3 regions of the Sphaerochaeta globosa str. Buddy genome follow, and region 1 is predicted to be linked to each of the others. Evidence: riboswitches for the same ligand, from Rfam matches in the RefSeq annotation. Region 1 holds a riboswitch; each other region holds the start of a gene.

Region 1 (6,288 bases):
ATCGAGAGCGTGGCGGGAACACTGGACGGCGACTATTTCTTCAAACAGGCTAAGAAACAGTATTTGCTAAACCCCGAGAAAAAAGTGGATGTAGTGGTATTCGGCCATACCCATAGACCGGGGCTAGAGAAACTACCCGATTATGATGGTAAGTACTATGTGAACAGTGGGACCTGGATCGATCATAACACCTACCACCCGGGTGCAAGCACCTTTGTGGTGATTACCTCGTCTGAGACTGTCGATACCGCTCAGCTCTACGAGTACTACAAGGATGGAACGGTAACATTGCTGAAGTAATGGAATAGGCTAGCGTGAAGACACAAAGAGAAAGAATCAACTAGGGGAGCCGAGAAGGCTCCCCCTTTCTATCAGGACCAAAGAGAAGGCCACCTGCGAAACAGGTGGCCTTGGACAGACAAGTTTGCATTGTTGGTTCTTTTAGTTTGCGGTATAGGTGAAGGTTACCGTCCCGGAGTAGGTGCCCTCGACTGCTGCATCGAAGCTGGTTGCATCGACTGACAGGGAGATTGCATGAGACTGGCTTGCAAGGCCGGTCAGGCTGGCTACGGTGATGACTTCTACAGGGGTAACTACAGTTGCACCTGCAGTGGTGAGGGACTTGGTGTTAACACCTACGGTGTAGTTGATGTAGGAGGTGGTCTGTCCTGCGACTGCACTGGTCATAGCGGTTGCACCCATAGTCACTTTGTACCCAATTCTGTTGTTGGACATGGTGGAAAGGTATGCACTGAAGGTCTGAGGTCCAGAGGTGGTTACCCCAAGAGGTCCGACGAATGCAAGCGCAGAATTGAAAGATGCAGGAGTGGTTCCGCTGAAGGCGGCTTGCGTGATCTTCATCTTGTTGATGCCGTTGACAGCAGTAGAGACGTTGAAGCTGGCAGGGTCAACTGCGAAGGCTGATACAGTGGAGAGGGCGATTACCAGAAGTACGGCTACGATGTTTTTTTTCATGATGTAATCCTTTTCGAAGCTTTCTGCTTCGGTGCAAGTTTCGTATTGTCCTGTGCCTTTTTCCTAAGCACACTCATACTATATAAAAACAGACGACTTATGTCAACAGATTTTAAATAAAATAGTAAAAACTATTGAAAATTTTAAAAAACCATGAATGAAATATATTTATATTAATATATTATATATAAATAATGATGTTTGGCGCAGTTGTTATACTTGTGACAACAATGAACATTGGTGGAATGATTTTTCCCCTATTGTGCAAAGTATTAAGAAGATTGATAAAGATGAAACAATCAAGAAGTAACAACTATGACAGAAGTTACAGACTTATTACAGGACCTTCTGTACTCTGTGTATTGTTGATATCGCTGAAGGTAGGGATAAACAGAAACTTATTGCAGCGTGAAACGAATTGGATAGCGTAAGGTTACCGCTACCGGAGTATCCTGGTACAAAGCAGGAGAAGTCTTGAATGAGGTGAACGCTGCTATGGCAGCTTCAGCCAGGCCGTACCCGGGATCCTCTTCAACCACAATTCGTTCAACCAATCCGCTCTCTGCAATGAAAAGCCTGACTATGACCAGACCTTCCTTGCGTTGTCTCTTCGCTAGAGGTGGATATACTATTCTTGCAGCAAGCAGAGCCCTGTCAAAGACAGGAGCTAGGGTAACTGACTCAACAGGATAGTACCCATCGATAAGCATTGGTGTGTTTTCTTCTGCCTGTTCTGCTGCTGCTTGCTTCTCAACCTGCTGAACCATAGGCTCTTGTGTTTGAGTATGGCTTTCCGTTTGTTCCTGGATAGGCAGATTCTCTGGTTGGGGAATTGGCGGGACTGATGGTTCCTCTTTCAGAACTTCCTCTCTAGCCGGTGTTGTCTCTTTCGTGGAATGCTCAACAGCAATCCTGTCCACCAGCGAAATCGTTGCCGCCTTTGCTGCTGCAACTGGGATTGGTTCTTGTATCTGAAAGGAAATTGGGAGGAATAGGAAAGCAGTCAACAAAGCTGTTACTCCAATACCCAGCAGGAATGCATAGCGCAGTTTCATTCTTGCTCCTCCACCAAAAGGTGCACTGTCTCCACACCTATTGCTTTCAGCTCTTCAATGATCGGATGAAGCGCTCCATACGCCGTTGCCTTGTCAGCAAGCAGGGCATATACAGATTTTTTTTCAAGCATGTCCAACGTGATACGCTTGCCTTGCTGATAGACCTCCCCATTCTTTGCAATGAACAAGGTAGGGATGTTCGCAAGGTCAATGACCTGTCCCTGTGTTTGGGCTGGATCGAGGGGTACAGGAGTCTGAAACGAGGTTATTGCCATAATGAGGAAGAAAAGCAGCAAGAGAAAGGCAATATCGGTAAGGGCGGAGGGTGGGGTAGGTCGCTTCTTCCTCATGGCATTACCTCTAGGCTCAGCGAGCTGAGTGGATACTGCTCAAGCAGTGACATAAGCGAAACAACCGTCTGCCAATCGGTCTTGGCTTCGATGGCAAGGCTTAGGTGAGGTTCCTGGTTGAGGAAAGGAGTCAATTCAGCATTCTGTAGAACTCTATCCTGGAAGAGAAGTGTTCCATCGTGTTTGAGCGTTAGCTCTAGGGGATCTTGGGCTTCACCGATAAGAATTGCACTGCTGCTCATGTTCAGTTCCAGGCTGTGCGAGGCCGCAACTCCTGAGAGCAGGAGAAAGAAGATAATGAGAAGGAAAGCAATGTCGCTGCTTTGGCCTAACTCTTTTCGTTTTCGCATAGAGCCTCAATGGCAAAGTCGAGGGCGAAGCTTGCGATGGTTGCCACAATGGATATGATCAGACCGAAGGCAGTGGTGAAGAGGGCTTCATACAGTCCTGCTGCAACGACTTGCAGCTGGACTGAGGAAGCTTGTGATACCGACCTGAACGCCGTGATCATCCCGGTGACGGTTCCCAGGAATCCGAGGACCGGGGCGATCATGGCGATGAGGTCGAGAATGCTCAACGGTTTTTCAACCTTCGCTTTTATCACAGGTTCTTGCTTCCTGACGAGGAGTATCAACGTGATGGTCCTCTCAATACTAAGCACGACGGTGATAACCAAAAGGGCATAGAGCGGCCACATGACCGCTCCTCCTTGTTGCATGATCGAGATGAGGTTGGTGGTAGTTTTCATAGGCTAGAAAAGGAGCTTTCCGCCGATGCGGATCTTGGTCCCCGGCATCGGGTACCCTGATGAGAGCTCGTACTCGGTATTCAGCAGGTTGTCCAAGGCAAGGTATGCGCTCACTGTTTCGGTAATCTGCATGTTCATGCTGACATTGAGTAGGAATGCACTCTCTAGTGAGCTGGTCCTGCCCAAGTACTCGGCACTGAATACAGACTCAAAGCGGTTCAGCTTGAAGAATAATGAGCCTTTTGCTGTGTGCTTTCTGATGTTTGCAACCTCGACATTGTCTGAGAACGTCTTGCCTCCTGAGATGTCGTAGCTCTTGTTGTAGAGGTAGCTGACCTGGAAGTTGATGAGCTTGGACAGTTCCATGGACAAGGTCTGTTCCGTTCCCAGGTACACGCTATGGGCAATATTCTGGGGAATCCAGGAGGAGTCGTAGCCGATGTCGTTAAAGATGTTCCTGCCAAACAAGGTACTTTCATAGGAAAGATTATCCAAGGTACCGGAGAGGCCAAGTTCTCCATTCAGACCCTTCTCCGTCTTGAGGTTCGGGTTGCCCATGAACGGCCAGTAGAGCTGGGAGAAGGAGGGAACGTTCTCTGCATAGCTGATCGTGGCCTTCAGGTCGAGATCTTTCATCGGAGTATAGATGGCACCCAGCGAAGCATTGGGCGAGAGGGTTCTCAGGTCGCTGAGGTAGGCAACATTCAAACTGGGATGCAGGGAGAGTGTTCCATCCAGCAGGTAAATGCTGCCATTTGCAGAGGTTGAGATGGTATGACGCGTATTCTGTCCTACATCGGTGCTGTCTACGTAATCGAGACTGTAGAGCAGGTCTGTATTCAGCGTATAGGACTGGCCAAGGTTCCAGATACCTTTCAATTGTGCAGATGCTTTATGTTTACTGTGAGTGCTGTCTTGGTAGTCGGCATCGTGGTAGAAGGTTTGGCCGTAGGCATAGTGCAGGTAGGCAGTGAGTGTTTCCAACGTTGAGCTTACTTCTGAGAGTTCGATGGTATTGCTGGTGCTTGCAACCAGGTCATTCTGATAATCATCGGGTGTAAGGCCGAAAGCGAGGTTGCCTGGAACTCCGAGGTTCTTGTAGGTAACCAGATTCTGGGTGGTGAACTGCAGCTTGTCAGATAGGTTGCTGGTGAAGTTCACCGCACCATGTGCCTCATAGACCTGCGCATTGTCCCTGAGTGCAGCACTATCGTTGTAGGTGTAGGCATTCTGTGCTGTAAGGCCGCCGACTGAGGCAAGCAGACCGTCGTTGGTGTAGGTGAGGTCGAGTTTCTGGCTGTCCAGCAGGGAGAGCCAGTGATGAGTATTACTCGTGCCATAGGAAAGAGGAAGGAAGGACCCGTTCTCGATGGTAAGGGAGAAGGGCGTTTCACTTTGCTGCCCTCTCTTGGTTATGATGTTCACCATGCCCCCGATGGCGTTGGTTCTTCCCAGATTACCTGGTCCGCTTTTTACGACTTCGATGCGATCGATGATCGAGATGGGGATGCTGGAGAGGTCAACAGTCCCGTCATGGGCTGAGGAGAGCAGTACTCCGTCAAGGTAGATGAGGTTCTTGGAGGAGGTAGCTCCCCTGATTACCACTGACTGCAGTGAACCAAGACTGCCTACGGAGTTGAAGGATACTCCGATTGCTTTTCCTACAAGCTCGGCAGTGCTCTGGGCGTTGTAGGTGCCGATCTGCTGTTCGGTGATGACAGAAACGGAAGAGGCTGTGTTGGTTTCAGCTTCTGCAAGTGAGTTTTCAGCTATGACCAGTTCATAGGCTGTTCCAAGGTCGGTGTTTGCTTGTGCTGCAAAGAGTGTCGAAAGGGCGAGCAATAGGACAGAGAAGATTCCGCGCTTCTTCATGAAGGGCCTCCAGAGAGTGGTGTCTGGATATAATGCTTCGTGGAATAAAGGGGAATTCAAGAAAGGCTATACCTATGCGGTATACCCGTACGTAATGCTGTCTCTTTTTCCACGAAGAAATTATTATCTGGAAACGTCTCCTGGCTTACGACTCTTTTTACTGACAGGCCTTCTCATCCGAAGAGGACAATGGCGTATCTGCGTTCATCATCGATTACAGTGGCGGGACCGCCGGGGAATCACACCCCGTTCCGTTTTTCCAGATCCAGCGATTCCTATCCTAGAAGAAGAGCGGGGGGGAGGTCAAGACAGGGGTAGCGGGATGTAACGTGTAAACTTACCGCTTACTTGTTGGGTCAGCTGTCCTTCATCACACAATTCCTTGAGTAAACGGAAGGCTTTTGTAGTTTTTAACCCAACGAGGTTCTCAACCTCCTTCCTTGAGATGAATCCCTTTTGTCTTGCAAGAAGCATGATGGATTGCTTTTCAGAATCTATAGACTCTCCAACCGTACTCTCGATTCGTTCTTGCTTCTGGGAATAGTGAACAATTTCGTTTCTGTTTGGAAGGATGCAGGAGAAAGCTCCCTCCACAGCTCTAAAAACTGGTTTCCTTGGGCAATCTTCATACAGGCGTATAATCTTTCGTATGCCTGTTCCATAACTTTCTACCAGCCGTAAGCGATAGAAGATAGCCGCTAGGTTGGGATTTCTCGATTGGGATACACCCAATTGTATGGCTTCCATGGAGAGTCCCCTCACTAAACCACCAAGAGATATGAACTCCATATGGTCGTCATATACATTGATGATGATGCCTGCACAGAAGAGATAGTCGCGATGGATGAGACAGTTCAACAATGCTTCACGGATGGCATCTTGGGGGTAATCTAGTGTGTCTTCTCTCAAGAGTCCGGTGAAGCTTGCTTTTGTTTTATTATTGTTGTTGAGGTATTCATATACATCATTCAGTTGTTTCAAAATCGAACCGGAAAATTCTCTCCTATCCCGAAAGGTTGCATTATCACGACCTTGGAACACAGCAACTTTGCAGGTATAGGTGCATTGGTCTGAAAGCAGCATTGCGAGATTGGTGAAAAGTTTATCGGTACCAACCATCTTGAGCGTTTCCATTTGTGCTTGTTCAAATGCGAGTTGTCGCATACTCATTTCGTTTTTCATTACAGTAAATGTCAGGTTTTGCTCGAAACTTCTACTCTCCTCAAATGATGTTCCAGACGTTTCCAACATAAGATTTCGAATCCCTGACTCATTCATCGGGACACAT
Region 2 (6,288 bases), 630 kb from region 1:
GAAGGACAAGAAACCAAGATTATGCAAGGAAGGAGAACCTCTGGAAGGAAGAAAAGTCTTGGATTTTGTGTTGCGCTCGCTCGATATCCGCACAGATAATCCAAAAGCAGCCATCGGATTTGAATGGCAAAAAATTATTGGAAACCGGCTGTATCCTCATGTAAAAATAGTAGAAATTAAGGGAACAACGTTGGTTTTAAGGGCTGATCACCCCTCTTGGGCACAGATTGCACTTATGCAGCAAAAAAAGATACTTGCTTTAATTACCAAGAAATACCCATCACTGGGAATCAAATCGATACAGATGCTGAGCTCCTAGTTACTTGACGTAACGGCACTTGCTCATTATACTGCACCACTCGGAGGACCATACTCCGTATACGTAGAAAATATCCGCGTTAAGCGATGTAAAATTGGAGAATATCTCATGAGTTACAAAGGAAAAAGAACCTACCAGCCCAGTAAAGTTAAGAGAAACAGAAAGTTTGGATTCAGGGCTCGTATGGCAACAAAGGGCGGTCGCCTGGTATTGGCCCGCAGAAGAGCCAAAGGCAGACACCAGCTGTCCGTATGTGATGAGAAGAAGCCTTTCTAAGAAAGAAATTGTAAAGCGTAAACCGGAGATTGACCGAGTTTTTAAAACTGGCAAGACATACGCTTGCCTTGGTTTAAAACTGATTGTTAGCCAAAACCAGCTGGATGTTGATAGGATTGTAGTAATACCCGTCCGTCACTATGGAAGCGCTGTTCAGCGTAACAGAATACGCAGACAGATCAAGGAAATCTGGCGAAATGAGAAACCTCGGATGGTCCCCGGTTACGATTTTGCATTCATCGTATATCCAGGAAAGGTTAATGACCATACATCCCAAAAAAAACAACTTCTCGCTCTTTGTGAAAAGGCTGGGGTCTTCCTCCAGTCGTGAGACTTTCTGTTAGTCTTTCCCACTCCTGTTGTTGCAGAATTTCGTTGTGAACCTATCTTTCCTGTGATTACTCTCTCACCACACCTCATCATCAGGAGCAGATATGGACAAAAATACCATTCTCGCCATAGTTCTATCCGTGTTGGTTATTACCGTTGGTATGACCATTCAAACCACGTTTTTTGCACCCGACCCTGTGGTGCAGTCAAGCCAGCAGGAAGTTCAGCAAGCCAGTACGCCATCTGCGACAACCCTTGAGCCGGCACAGTACTCCCAGATTCCTTCCAATATGGCCTGGAACAGCAAGCTTCCGGGTTCTTTGGTTTCCGTGGGCAATCAGGGCTCCAGTACACCTTTTACCTTCTCAACCGAGTATTTCATTATTGAATTCAATCCCAATGGAGCTTCTGTTTCCTCATTCAAGCTGAAGGAACATCTTGATGACGGGGAACCAGTGGAACTGCTTTTCAAAAGTCAAAACTCAAATGATGCCTTCCTGCTCTACGCCGGAAAGGACAAGGCCAATCCAATCGATGCCAATTTCAGGTATCAGATCAGTGGCAATAAAGTAATTTTCACTCAGGAATTCGCCCTTCTCTCCGAAGATGGAAAGAGTGTAGGCGATTCATTCTCCCTCACCAAGACCTATACGTTCGGTGCTAAGGACTACTTGTTCCAAATCGATGTGGATACCAAGAATAGTGTGAACAAGGCGGTTCCTCTCTCCTTCGAGAATTCTGCTTATACCTTGGCCTTCGAGCCCCAGATTGGGCCTTCCTTCGCTAAGCTTGACAACAACTACAACTATAGAAGGTTCTATATCAAGGAAGATGGCTCTTCCAAGAAGAATCAGGTCAAGCTGAGCAATGGAGCGTACACTACCACCAAGCCCCTTTCCTGGGTTGCCTTGGTTGGCAAGTACTTCTCCTTGATCGCCATCCCTGATGCCACCAACTACACCGTCAGCTTGTCAGAGACTAGTGAAGAGGGATTGCCGCTGCAGTCGAGCATCTATATCACTCGTCCGGCTATTAGAAGTGCCTCACAAACTGATACGTTCCGTTTCTATGCAGGACCCCAGCTCAAGGGTGATATGACCATTTACGACGATGCTTCGTCGAACAGTTTCGGTGTTGCCAATCTGCAACTTGAACAGGCGTTGGACAGCAGTTCCTGGCTTGGCTGGCTTGAGACCATTCTGAAAACCATCCTGAACCTGCTTTACAAGGTGATCCCCAACTACGGCGTAGGCATCATCATTCTGACATTCCTGCTTAAGCTTGTGCTCTATCCCATCTCCAAGAAGGGTATGGAATCGACGGCAAAGATGTCTTCCCTCTCCCCGAAGATGGCGGAGATCAAGGAGAAGTATCCGGACAATCCGACCAAGCAGAACGAAGAGATGGCTACTTTGTACAAGAAGGAGAAGATCAATCCGATGGGCGGCTGTCTGCCGATGCTGCTCCAGTTCCCGATCCTCATTGCCTTCTACGGGTTGCTCAACAAGCACTTTGAACTCCGCGGTGCCATGTTCATTCCCGGTTGGATTCCAGACCTTTCCATGCCGGATACTGTATTCACCTTCGGTTTCAATCTTCCCTTCCTGGGCAATCAGCTGCACTTGCTGCCGATCGTCTATACAGTCAGTATGATCTACTCGATGAAGATTACCCAGAATGCTTCAACTGCAGGAAGCCAGCAGGGCATGATGAAATTCATGACCTACGGTATGCCGTTGATGTTCTTCTTCGTACTGTATAATGCACCTTCCGGCTTGATTCTTTACTGGTCGGTCATGAATGCTCTCTCCATCTTCCAACAGTTGTATACCAACAAGAAGAAGAGCAAGGAAGCCATTGAAGTGAAGGGCCCTACTGTACAGCAGTTTCCCGGTCCGAAGGGTAAGAAACGGACCTAATCCCCACAAGAAATGAAATATTACCAGGGGGACTCGGTCCCCCGAACGGAGTAGCTATATGATGAAAGAATTCGAAGGACGTACCGAGCAGGAGGCTATTGCAAAAGCAATAGAGGAACTGCACATTGAACGTGAAGATTTCGATGTAGAAATCGTTGAGCCTGTCCGGAAGGGACTGTTCAAGAAGAGCAATGTAAAGATTAGAATTCACTTTGAAGATGAGAATGATGTACTACCAGAAAGTTATGATTCTCGCAGCACGCTGGATGAGGACGAGGAGGAGCTTGATGCTCCAATCAACAGCGAGCTCGAGGACAAGCTTTTGCTTTTCGTAGCAACCATTCTCGAGAAAATGGGGTACCAGGGCAAAGTCTCCATTTCCTTTCGCAAGGCACGCAAGCTTGGTCTGAATATTGAGAGTGACAACTCCAGTATCATCATTGGCCGCAAGGGAAAAAACCTTGATGCCATCCAGCTGCTGGCCAATGTGTACGCCGGGCAGATTGACCCTGATTTGAAAGTCATCATCGATAGTGAGAACTATCGCATGCGCCATGAGGAGCAGTTGATCAGGATGGCCTTCAAGACTGCTGAGCAGGTCAAGAAGAGCGGCAGGAGCAGGTTGCTTGAGCCGATGAACCCGTATGAAAGACGGCTGGTGCATACCGCCCTCAATGATTTTGGTGGCGTTGAGACCAAAAGCGAAGGTGAGGGGCTGTACAAGCAGATTCGTATCACCAACCAAAAGCACTAACACTAATGGGGACTTTGGTCCCCTTTTTTTATTGATTCAGCTTGACAAAATTCTTTGCCAAGCCTACTGTTCGTAGTGTACCGTATGGTATAAAACACTATATCTTGTGTGTATAGGAAAAGGGAAGTGGGTGAAAAGCCCACACGGTCCCGCCGCTGTAAAGGGGAGATTTTGCATATAGCCACTGGAGCAATCTGGGAAGGAAGCGAAATCGATGAACCTGAGTCAGAAGACCTTGCCTATACAGACACGCCGTCACGGAGTATGACAGGGCGTGTGCCTCTTGCAGGGCCGCCTCTCTGTCTTGACTCCAGTAGGAGGAAACCATGCAACAGCAGGTGGTCAAACGGGATGGACAGGTGGTTCTCTGCGAGGTTCAGAAAATCATCAACGCAATCACCAAAGCAGCCGTAGCTTCCAGCCAGGATGTCGATGCCTTGGAAGTGGCCTCGTTGGTACTTGCCAGGATGAAGGGCAACAATCCCATCACCGTCGAACAGATTCAGGATTTGGTTGAACAAGCTCTGATGGAAACAGGAGCAACAAAGACTGCGAAAGCCTATATTCTGTATCGCAGCCAGCGAGAGAGAATGCGTGAGGGAAAAGCCCTTATTAAGGCTACGAACGCGCTCTTTGATTCCTATCTAGGCCAGACAACCTGGCAGACCAAGGAAAATGCCAACACCAGACGTTCGGTCAATGGGATGAACAACTTCATTCGTGAACGTTTTACCGAGCAGTACTGGCTTAATGAAATCTATCCGGCTTCAATACGCTCAGCGCATGAAAGCGGTGCCCTTCATGTGCATGATTTGGGATTCTTCGGGCCCTATTGCTGCGGCTGGGATCTTAGGCAGCTCTTGACATGCGGTTTCGGGGGTGTGGAGGGCAAGGTAAGTAGCAAACCTGCCAAGCACCTGCGCTCCTTCCTCGGCCAGATAGTCAATGCAACCTTCACGTTCCAGGGAGAGTGTGCAGGAGCTCAGGCCTGGTCCTCGTTCGACACGTATGCAGCCCCCTTCATCCGTTACGATGGACTCTCTTACGATGAGGTCAAGCAAGCAATACAGGAGTTCATCTTTAATCTCAACGTTCCCACACGCGTAGGTTTTCAATGCCCTTTCTCCAATCTTACGTTCGATCTTGTGGTGCCATCCAGCCTTCGTGATGTACCGGTCATCAGAGGAGGTGAAAACCAGGCTGAGACGTATGGAATGTTTGCCAACGAGATGGATATGCTCAACCTCGCCTTCTGTGAAGTCATGGAGGAAGGGGATGCTTCGGCGCGTGTCTTTACCTTTCCCATCCCTACGTACAAGGTGACCAAGGATTTCCCATGGGAGAGCGAGGTGGTTGACGCAATTTTTGCCATGACGGCAAAATACGGAATCCCTTACTTCTCCAACTATGTAAACAGCGACCTTTCCCCTGAGGATGCTCTTTCGATGTGCTGCCGATTGCGCCTCGATACGTCCCAACTGAGAAAACGAGGAGGTGGTCTGTTTGGGTCCAATCCTTTGACCGGCTCAATCGGTGTGGTGACACTCAACCTTCCCAGGCTGGCGTATGAGACCAAGGATGAAACGCTGTTTCTGAAAGGTCTTGCATCGCTGGCTTCGCTTGCCAAAAAGAGTTTGGAAATCAAGAGAAACGTCATAGAAGCTGAAACGGAACGCGGTATGTATCCCTTCAGCCAAAATGCTTTGGAAGATGTGAAACTGAGACTCGGCACCTACTGGGCGAACCATTTCAGCACCATTGGAATCGTGGGGATGGAAGAAGCCTGCCTGAATCTCTTTGGGGATCAAGGCTCCTTGGTTACCCAGAAAGGTCAGGAGTTCGGTCTGCGGGTACTAGGAGAACTAAGGACTCTCATCAGTGGATTCCAGAGTGAGACAGGAAACTTTTACAACCTTGAAGCCACCCCAGCCGAGGGTGCCAGCTATCGGCTGGCCAACCTTGATTCCCTCCAGTATCCACGCATCATCACTGCGGGAGAGAAGGTTGGATACTATACCAATTCATCTCAGTTACCCGTTGGCTATACCTCGGATCTGTTTGAGACGTTGGAGAAACAGGATGAGCTTCAGTGCCAATACACAGGAGGAACAGTCCTGCACCTCTACCTTGCCCAACGAATCTATGATTTGAATGTTGCAAAGCTTCTGGTCAGAAGTACATTCACCCGCTACAAGCTACCCTATTTGTCCCTTACTCCAACCTTCTCGACGTGCAAGAATCACGGATATCTGGATGGGGAAGTGGAGCAATGCCCCTTCTGCGGTTGCCCTACCGAAGTATGGACACGAGTGGTTGGCTATCTCAGGCCGAAGAATGATTTCCATCCAGGTAAGCAGGAAGAGCATCGCCAGCGAAAGTTCTATTCGGTAAAGATGTCATGAATATTGCAGGGCTTGAAGCCTGTTCCTTGCTTGACTATCCTGGCTTGCTCAGTAGTGTCTTTTTTTGTCAAGGTTGCAACTACGATTGCTTCTATTGCCATAATCGTGCATTAATTGAACCGAAGTCTTGCATAACCGACTATCAAGAGGCACAAACTTTTCTCCAGCAACGCAAAGGTTTCATCCAGGCTGTGGTAATCAGCGGGGGAGAACCTTCCCTGCAGCATGATCTGATGGAGTTTGTCGAATTCATCCGAAATCTTGGCTTTGCCGTCAAATTGGATACCA
Region 3 (6,288 bases), 970 kb from region 1:
AAACCGACCAACCTGTGTGGTGGCAATGAGCGATATTGTAGCCATTGGTTGCATATTAGCTTTCAAGGAAGCCGGCCTTTGTGTTCCTGACGATATTTCGGTGGTTGGATTTGATAATATCGATGAAAGCTCCTGCATTATGCCGCAGCTGACAACTGTCGACCAGCCGGCAAAGGAAAAAGGGCGTCTTGGTGCAGAAGCCTTGTTTACAATGATCAACAAGGAACCGCTTCAAAGCGCCCATATACAAATTCCCTACCGAATCATCAGCAGGGAATCTCTGAAAAGAATCTAGCTTATTTTGCTAGTGCCTTGATCAAATCGGCCAGCACCACATCCGGTGAGGGAGAGGCGTCGATGTCCAACAGCATATTGCGTTCCCGATAATATGCGATCAGGGGCTCGGTCTGTGCTTCGTACACAGAGAGACGGTTCAGAATTGCCTCAGGCTTATCGTCATCACGCTGGATCAACGCTTCACCGGTCTCATCGTCGATTCCTTCAACCTTTGGAGGATTGTACAGTACATGGTAGGTTCTTCCGGTGGACTTGCACATGCGTCTTCCACTGAGGCGAGCCACTATCTGTTCGCGGTCCAGAACAAAATTAATCACTTTGTCCAATGATTTCATTGCAGACAGGGCATCCGCCTGAGCGATGGTCCTGGGAAACCCATCAAGAATGAAACCCTTCTGAGCATCAGCTTCCTTGAAGCGTTCCTGTACCATGGCAATGGTTACCGAATCAGGAACCAAATCACCGCTTGCAAGGATAGCCTGTACTTGCTTTCCCAACTCGGTGCCGCCCTTGATATGGCTGCGAAACAGATCCCCGGTAGAAATATGGGGGATGTCAAAATAGGTTTTTGCTTCGGACGCGATGGTCCCTTTTCCGGCACCCGGAGGGCCTAGAAATACTAGATTCATGGTTCACCTCACAACAGAAGATGCAATTATGCTAGCACAAACGAGTTCTTTTTGCATCCCAGTTGCAGAATTTATCGATAGTTTTATAGCCACATATGAACGAAACCCTTCCTTGTATAAAGCTCGGTCATGAGTTAGAATCGCAAGCGATACAGGAGACAAGTACTAATGAATAAAATTATCCTTCATGCCACAGACCTTGACGGGTATCTCAAGGAATCGGATAAAGAGAGAATTGCACATGTTGATGAGTTGTACAAGAAATCACTGAATACCTGCTCGATTTTGGAGACTGCAAGTGATGTAATGCAACTTGAGGAAGCTCGGAAAGGCTTGGTTGAAAGCGCTGGCGAGATTGGACGGTATCTGAAAAATATCTGCGCAGAGGAACCGAGCATACATGTATATTCCTTTGAGACCCCGCAGGAACAACATGGTCAGGCTAGCCGTCTCATCGCAAAGCTACGCGACCCCTCCACCGGACATGAGGAGTTCCTGTATTATATCCAGCGAGCGTATGAAATGCTTTTCTCCCATGTCTTTGCCGATGCCGCACTGCCCAGCAAACGTTCAATCATCACCAAGACACCGGTTACCGACCCGGTACGCAACTATGCCGTACATAGAATTCCCGATGTCGACTCGATCATCAATAATAGTGTCATGTGCGTCATGCTTCGTGGAGCCCTGCTGCCGAGTATGATTCTCAGTAAGGAAATCCAGGAATATTCATCCAACGATTTTGTCACTCCCTTCGCCCTCTTCAAGATTAAGCGCGACGATTCAAAGAAAGAGTCCAATATGGATTATATCCTGGATCTGGATAAGTCATATTTCGACCTCGCTTCGCTGAACGACAAGGATTTGATTTTTGCCGACCCGATGAATGCAACCGGCGGCTCTCTGGTAACCATCGTCAAGTACCTGAAGGATAACCATGTCCAACCCAGGTCGGTGAAATTCATTAACGTCATCAGTGCACTCAAGGGCTCGCTGCGGATTGCTCGCGCCATCGAGGGTGCTGAGGTATATACGTTGTGGATGGATCCTGTGCTCAACGATGCTGCCTATATCCTGCCAGGCCTCGGTGATGCGGGAGACAGGCTCAACGGTAAGGATGAACACGATAATCCACGCAACATCATCCAACTTGTTGCCGACTATGGCAGTTCCATTACCAACCTCTACCGTTCACAGGTGAGGGAGATTGAGAAGACTGTATTGGAAAACTGATGAAAAAACTGTTGGTGTTCGTACTCTGTTCGTCACTCTTGCTTGTCTCCTGTCAGACCTATCAGGCAAACAGACTTGCAGAGCAAGGGTACGAACACATGCAGGGTCAGAATTTTGATGCATCCAGTGTTTTATTTGCCAAAGCAAGCACTAAAGATGCCAAGAATCATACGTATCGTTACAACTATCTCTTGTCCCTGTTCCTGCAGGGACACTACGATGAAGTGATTGTCCAAAGTGAAGAAGCCTTTGAAACATTTCCCTTCAATCTTTCGTTTCTCCTCATACAAGCACAGTCATATGCTGAAAAACAAGAGTATGAGAAGGCGTTAGTTACGTACAACCGCCTCTTCAAACTCGACCCTGCTTCGTATGAAACACAGGCATCAGTAATGGAGCAAGCACTTCTCTGGAAGGAATATGAAACTGCTAAGGACCTTGCCCTCGGTCTTGTTAACCAAAAAGCCTATGAGAAAAAGGCACTCGGTGTACTTTCAGAGATTGCAGGCGATGATACTTGGTATGCATTGGCGCTTGCCTATGTTACGAAAGAAAAGCAATCACAATCCCAGCAATAGCTCCCAATACAATCCAAATAAGCGGATGCACTTTCTTAAAGCGTAGAACGAAAAATACCAAGATTGCGTAAAGAATTGTTTCCTGTATCCGAACCATTCCTTCAGGAAACAAGGTCACCGAGAATAGCCGTAAACCTGCAAAGGTAATAAGACCTACCACAGCTGGCCGTAGGGCATAAAAGGCATCCTTGACATATCGGTTCTTATCGAACTGGCCCAGAAAGCGGGCAATAAAGATAATAATGATTACACTGGGGGTTATTTCACCCAGGGTAGCGACGACACCGCCTACGATACCTGCTGCCTGATAGCCGGCAAAGGTTGCCATATTGATTCCTATTGGTCCGGGAGTGGATTCACTGATGGCAATCATGTCGGCAATACTTTTAGCTGTCAGCCATTGCGGATGCGTTTGTGCAAGCGTATAGAGAAATGGAAGCGTAGCAAGACCCCCACCAATGGAAAACAAGCCGATTTTAAAGAATTCCCAGTACAATTGGAGGAAAATCATTGCAAACTCCGTTTTATCTTTTGCACACTCAAGCCAAAGAAAATAGCAAACACTACTATCAGAATCGGTGATACGGCAAAAAAGAACGTACTTACCACCACCAGCAAGTAGAGCAGGATGGTGGGAATATCGATCAGACTTTTCTTTGCAAGGGTAAGTACCGATTGGGTGATGAGGGCGCAGACTGCTACCCGGATTCCTGTAAATGCATGCTGAACCCACTGATTATCCTGTACATTCAGCAGTATGGTTGCCAGGGCGGTAATCAAGAGGAGGGAGGGGCTCACCTCCCCCAAGGTAGCCACGATTGCACCGAGAATCCCGCGTTTGCGATATCCGATCATGGTAGCAGTGTTGACCGCTATGATGCCTGGAGTACACTGCCCGATGGCATAGATGTCCAGCACCTCTTCTTCGGTGACCCAGCGATGTTTGGTAATAACCTCACGTTGCAACATGGGAAGCATGGCGTAGCCGCCACCGAAGGTCAGACCGCCGATTCTGAAAAAGGAACTGTATAAATCCCACAAACGTACCGTATGCATGGTTAGGCCAATGCATCCATCGCCATACGTACAAGCTGGTCGCATCGTTCATTGCCTTCAACACCGGCATGACCTTTGACCCAGTTCCATTGTACCGGCAGATTGGCATTCAGGCGGTCCAGCTCAACCCAATACTCTTTGTTTTTCACCGGCTCCTTGGCTGCAGTCCGCCAGCCATTGACCTTCCATTTCTTAATCCAGCTGGTGATTCCATTCTTCACGTACTGGCTGTCGGTATTGAGGCTGATACTCTGGGCACCCAAGGCTTGGCTGGCTTTCAGAGCTTCGATGACAGCTGTCAATTCCATACGGTTGTTCGTGGTATCACGCTCATTTCCGCTGGCTTCCTTTTCGAATATGCCATCAGCCTTCAACACATAGGCCCAACCACCAGGACCTGGATTTCCGAGACACCCACCATCGGTATAGATCACAATTTCTCTGTACATCATAGGCCGGATAGTAATATAGAGGCCCCATGTGGTCAACCATATCAACTCTTGACAGAAGGATAAACAACTCCTTACGATACACTATCCGTGCCAAGGGAAAGGGGTTTAAGCCCCTGCGGTCCCGCCACTGTAGAGGCTGGGAATCTGTAAGAAGACACTGCAGGAACGTACTGCGGGAAGTCGCAGATTCTGGGTATGCCTAAGCCAGGAGACCTGACATGGATAATTTCCGACGACCTACGGAGTATAGGTCAGGGTATGTTCCATGCCCATTTGTAAAGGGGCGCTATGCACAACCGTTCACTCAGACATGTATTTATATTTCTTTGTCTCTTCTTTTGTCTTGGGCTGCCACGCCTGTGGGCATTGGGAATGACTGAGCCGAAGGCTGTTGAACAAGAGAGCTTGAGAATCGTTAGCTTGTCTCCCAATGTGACCGAGACTCTCTATGCTTTGGGTGCCGGCTCCTTCTTGGTCGGACGCAGCGATTACTGCAATTATCCGCAAGAAGCCACAGATTTACCTTCAGTGGGAACACTGTATAATCCTTCCTTGGAAAAGCTTCTGTCGCTTGAACCCAATCTCGTTATCAGCAGTGCCTTTGTACCTGAACAGTTCTTGCAGGCAATAGAGAAAGCCGGCATCAGCATAGTGTCGCTTGAGACACAGCAGAATTTTCAAGGTGCCTATACCCTGATCAGGGAGATAGCTAATCAAGTCAGCAAGGAAGCTGAAGCGGAGCTGATGATTCTTGAAATGCAGAATGTGGTACAAAGTGTCATCCGCAAAGCAGCCTTGCAGCCCAAGAAGACTATCTATATTGCCTTGGATTTCGGTTCTTTCGATTCCAGTGCCACAGCCGATACGTTTCTCAGTGAAATGGTTGACTTGGCCGGTGGTGTAAATATCGCTGATGACGCTCAGAACTGGACATACAGCAAGGAACTGCTGATGTCCCACGATCCGCAGGTAATTTTGCTCAGTCCGAGGTGGGGAGAAACCGGTGAACAGACCCGTAAGGAATTCACCACCACCAAGCCGTATGCAGACCTCAGTGGTACGATTACAGTATTCGATGCCGACCTAATCAGCAGGCAAGGACCTCGGAGCGCACAAGCGCTTCAAGTGCTATACACCCTGATCCATAATGTGGAGGGGCAATGAAGCGAACGCTGAGTTTCGCCCTATCAGGTGCAGCCTTATTGCTGATGCTGCTTTCCTTGACGCTCGGACCCTCACACATCCAGCTTTCCGACACACTTGCCATTCTTGCAGGGAAGGGCGGTTCGGCTAATCAGTCGTACATCATTTGGCAGCTCAGACTTCCCAGAATTCTTTCATCATTCCTTACCGGTGCCATTCTTGGGCTCAGCGGTGCTGTATTCCAGGCAGCCCTACGCAATCCAATGGCAGATCCCTTCATCTTAGGCATCAGCTCAGGAGCCTCGTTTGGGGTAGCGTTTGCCCTCTTTGTTGGATTTGCACCACTTTTCGGTCTCCCCTCCAGTGCACTAATCGGGGCCTTGCTTACTACGCTATGCATTGTCTTTCTTGCATCCCGACGCAAAAACAGCAGTACCACGTTGCTGCTTACCGGTGTGGCATTCAACTATATTCTCTCATCGGGTATGACACTGCTTATGTTCCTGCATAAGGAACAGTATCAGAGAATCCTGTTCTGGACACTGGGAAGTTTCTCCTCGAGCACGTATGCACAAGTAATCGTAGTCTTTATTGCTTGGATTGCATTGTTTATTCCGGTTTCCCTCAAACATCAAAGCATGGATATGCTGCTGCTCGATGAACTATCGGCAAGAGCTGGTGGGTTGTCCGTGAAAAGGACGCGTATCGCACTTCTTATGCTGGCTTCCTTCGCCACCGCCTTGTGTGTGTCATACTTCGGGGTGATCGGCTTCATAGGCTTGATGGCTCCCCATACCACACGCCTTTTGGTCGGTCCCAAGCATCAGAACCTGTTGCTGCCATCCAGTTTATTCGGCGGTTTTTTACTACTTGCAAGCGATACCCTTTCACGCATTCTTC

What was found. Region 1 has a riboswitch for cobalamin ahead of SPIBUDDY_RS02970 (TonB-dependent receptor plug domain-containing protein). Riboswitches for the same ligand answer to the same signal wherever they lie in the genome.
Region 2: linked by a shared signal. The riboswitch ahead of SPIBUDDY_RS00045 (ribonucleoside triphosphate reductase) and the one ahead of SPIBUDDY_RS02970 (TonB-dependent receptor plug domain-containing protein) in region 1 are both predicted to bind cobalamin.
Region 3: linked by a shared signal. The riboswitch ahead of SPIBUDDY_RS07525 (ABC transporter substrate-binding protein) and the one ahead of SPIBUDDY_RS02970 (TonB-dependent receptor plug domain-containing protein) in region 1 are both predicted to bind cobalamin.

The regions. Positions count from the first base shown of each region.
Region 1 covers NC_015152.1:631,640-637,927, forward strand. The annotation lists gene SPIBUDDY_RS02940 (metallophosphoesterase) at 1-300, shown strand, start outside; gene SPIBUDDY_RS02945 (hypothetical protein) at 442-975, opposite strand; gene SPIBUDDY_RS15595 (TonB family protein) at 1,374-2,030, opposite strand; gene SPIBUDDY_RS02955 (ExbD/TolR family protein) at 2,027-2,380, opposite strand; gene SPIBUDDY_RS02960 (biopolymer transporter ExbD) at 2,377-2,730, opposite strand; gene SPIBUDDY_RS15600 (MotA/TolQ/ExbB proton channel family protein) at 2,709-3,128, opposite strand; gene SPIBUDDY_RS02970 (TonB-dependent receptor plug domain-containing protein) at 3,132-5,000, opposite strand; cobalamin riboswitch at 5,114-5,299, opposite strand; gene SPIBUDDY_RS02975 (RNA-binding domain-containing protein) at 5,304-6,288, opposite strand, start outside.
Region 2 covers NC_015152.1:3,918-10,205, forward strand. The annotation lists gene SPIBUDDY_RS00020 (DciA family protein) at 1-319, shown strand, start outside; gene rpmH (50S ribosomal protein L34) at 428-595, shown strand; gene rnpA (ribonuclease P protein component) at 576-926, shown strand; gene yidC (membrane protein insertase YidC) at 1,030-2,844, shown strand; gene jag (RNA-binding cell elongation regulator Jag/EloR) at 2,903-3,598, shown strand; cobalamin riboswitch at 3,668-3,855, shown strand; gene SPIBUDDY_RS00045 (ribonucleoside triphosphate reductase) at 3,925-6,000, shown strand; gene SPIBUDDY_RS00050 (anaerobic ribonucleoside-triphosphate reductase activating protein) at 5,997-6,288, shown strand, end outside.
Region 3 covers NC_015152.1:1,597,879-1,604,166, forward strand. The annotation lists gene SPIBUDDY_RS07490 (LacI family DNA-binding transcriptional regulator) at 1-295, shown strand, start outside; gene SPIBUDDY_RS07495 (adenylate kinase) at 297-926, opposite strand; gene SPIBUDDY_RS07500 (uracil phosphoribosyltransferase) at 1,095-2,159, shown strand; gene SPIBUDDY_RS07505 (tetratricopeptide repeat protein) at 2,159-2,737, shown strand; gene SPIBUDDY_RS07510 (chromate transporter) at 2,703-3,248, opposite strand; gene SPIBUDDY_RS07515 (chromate transporter) at 3,245-3,793, opposite strand; gene rnhA (ribonuclease HI) at 3,796-4,245, opposite strand; cobalamin riboswitch at 4,303-4,480, shown strand; gene SPIBUDDY_RS07525 (ABC transporter substrate-binding protein) at 4,534-5,409, shown strand; gene SPIBUDDY_RS07530 (FecCD family ABC transporter permease) at 5,406-6,288, shown strand, end outside.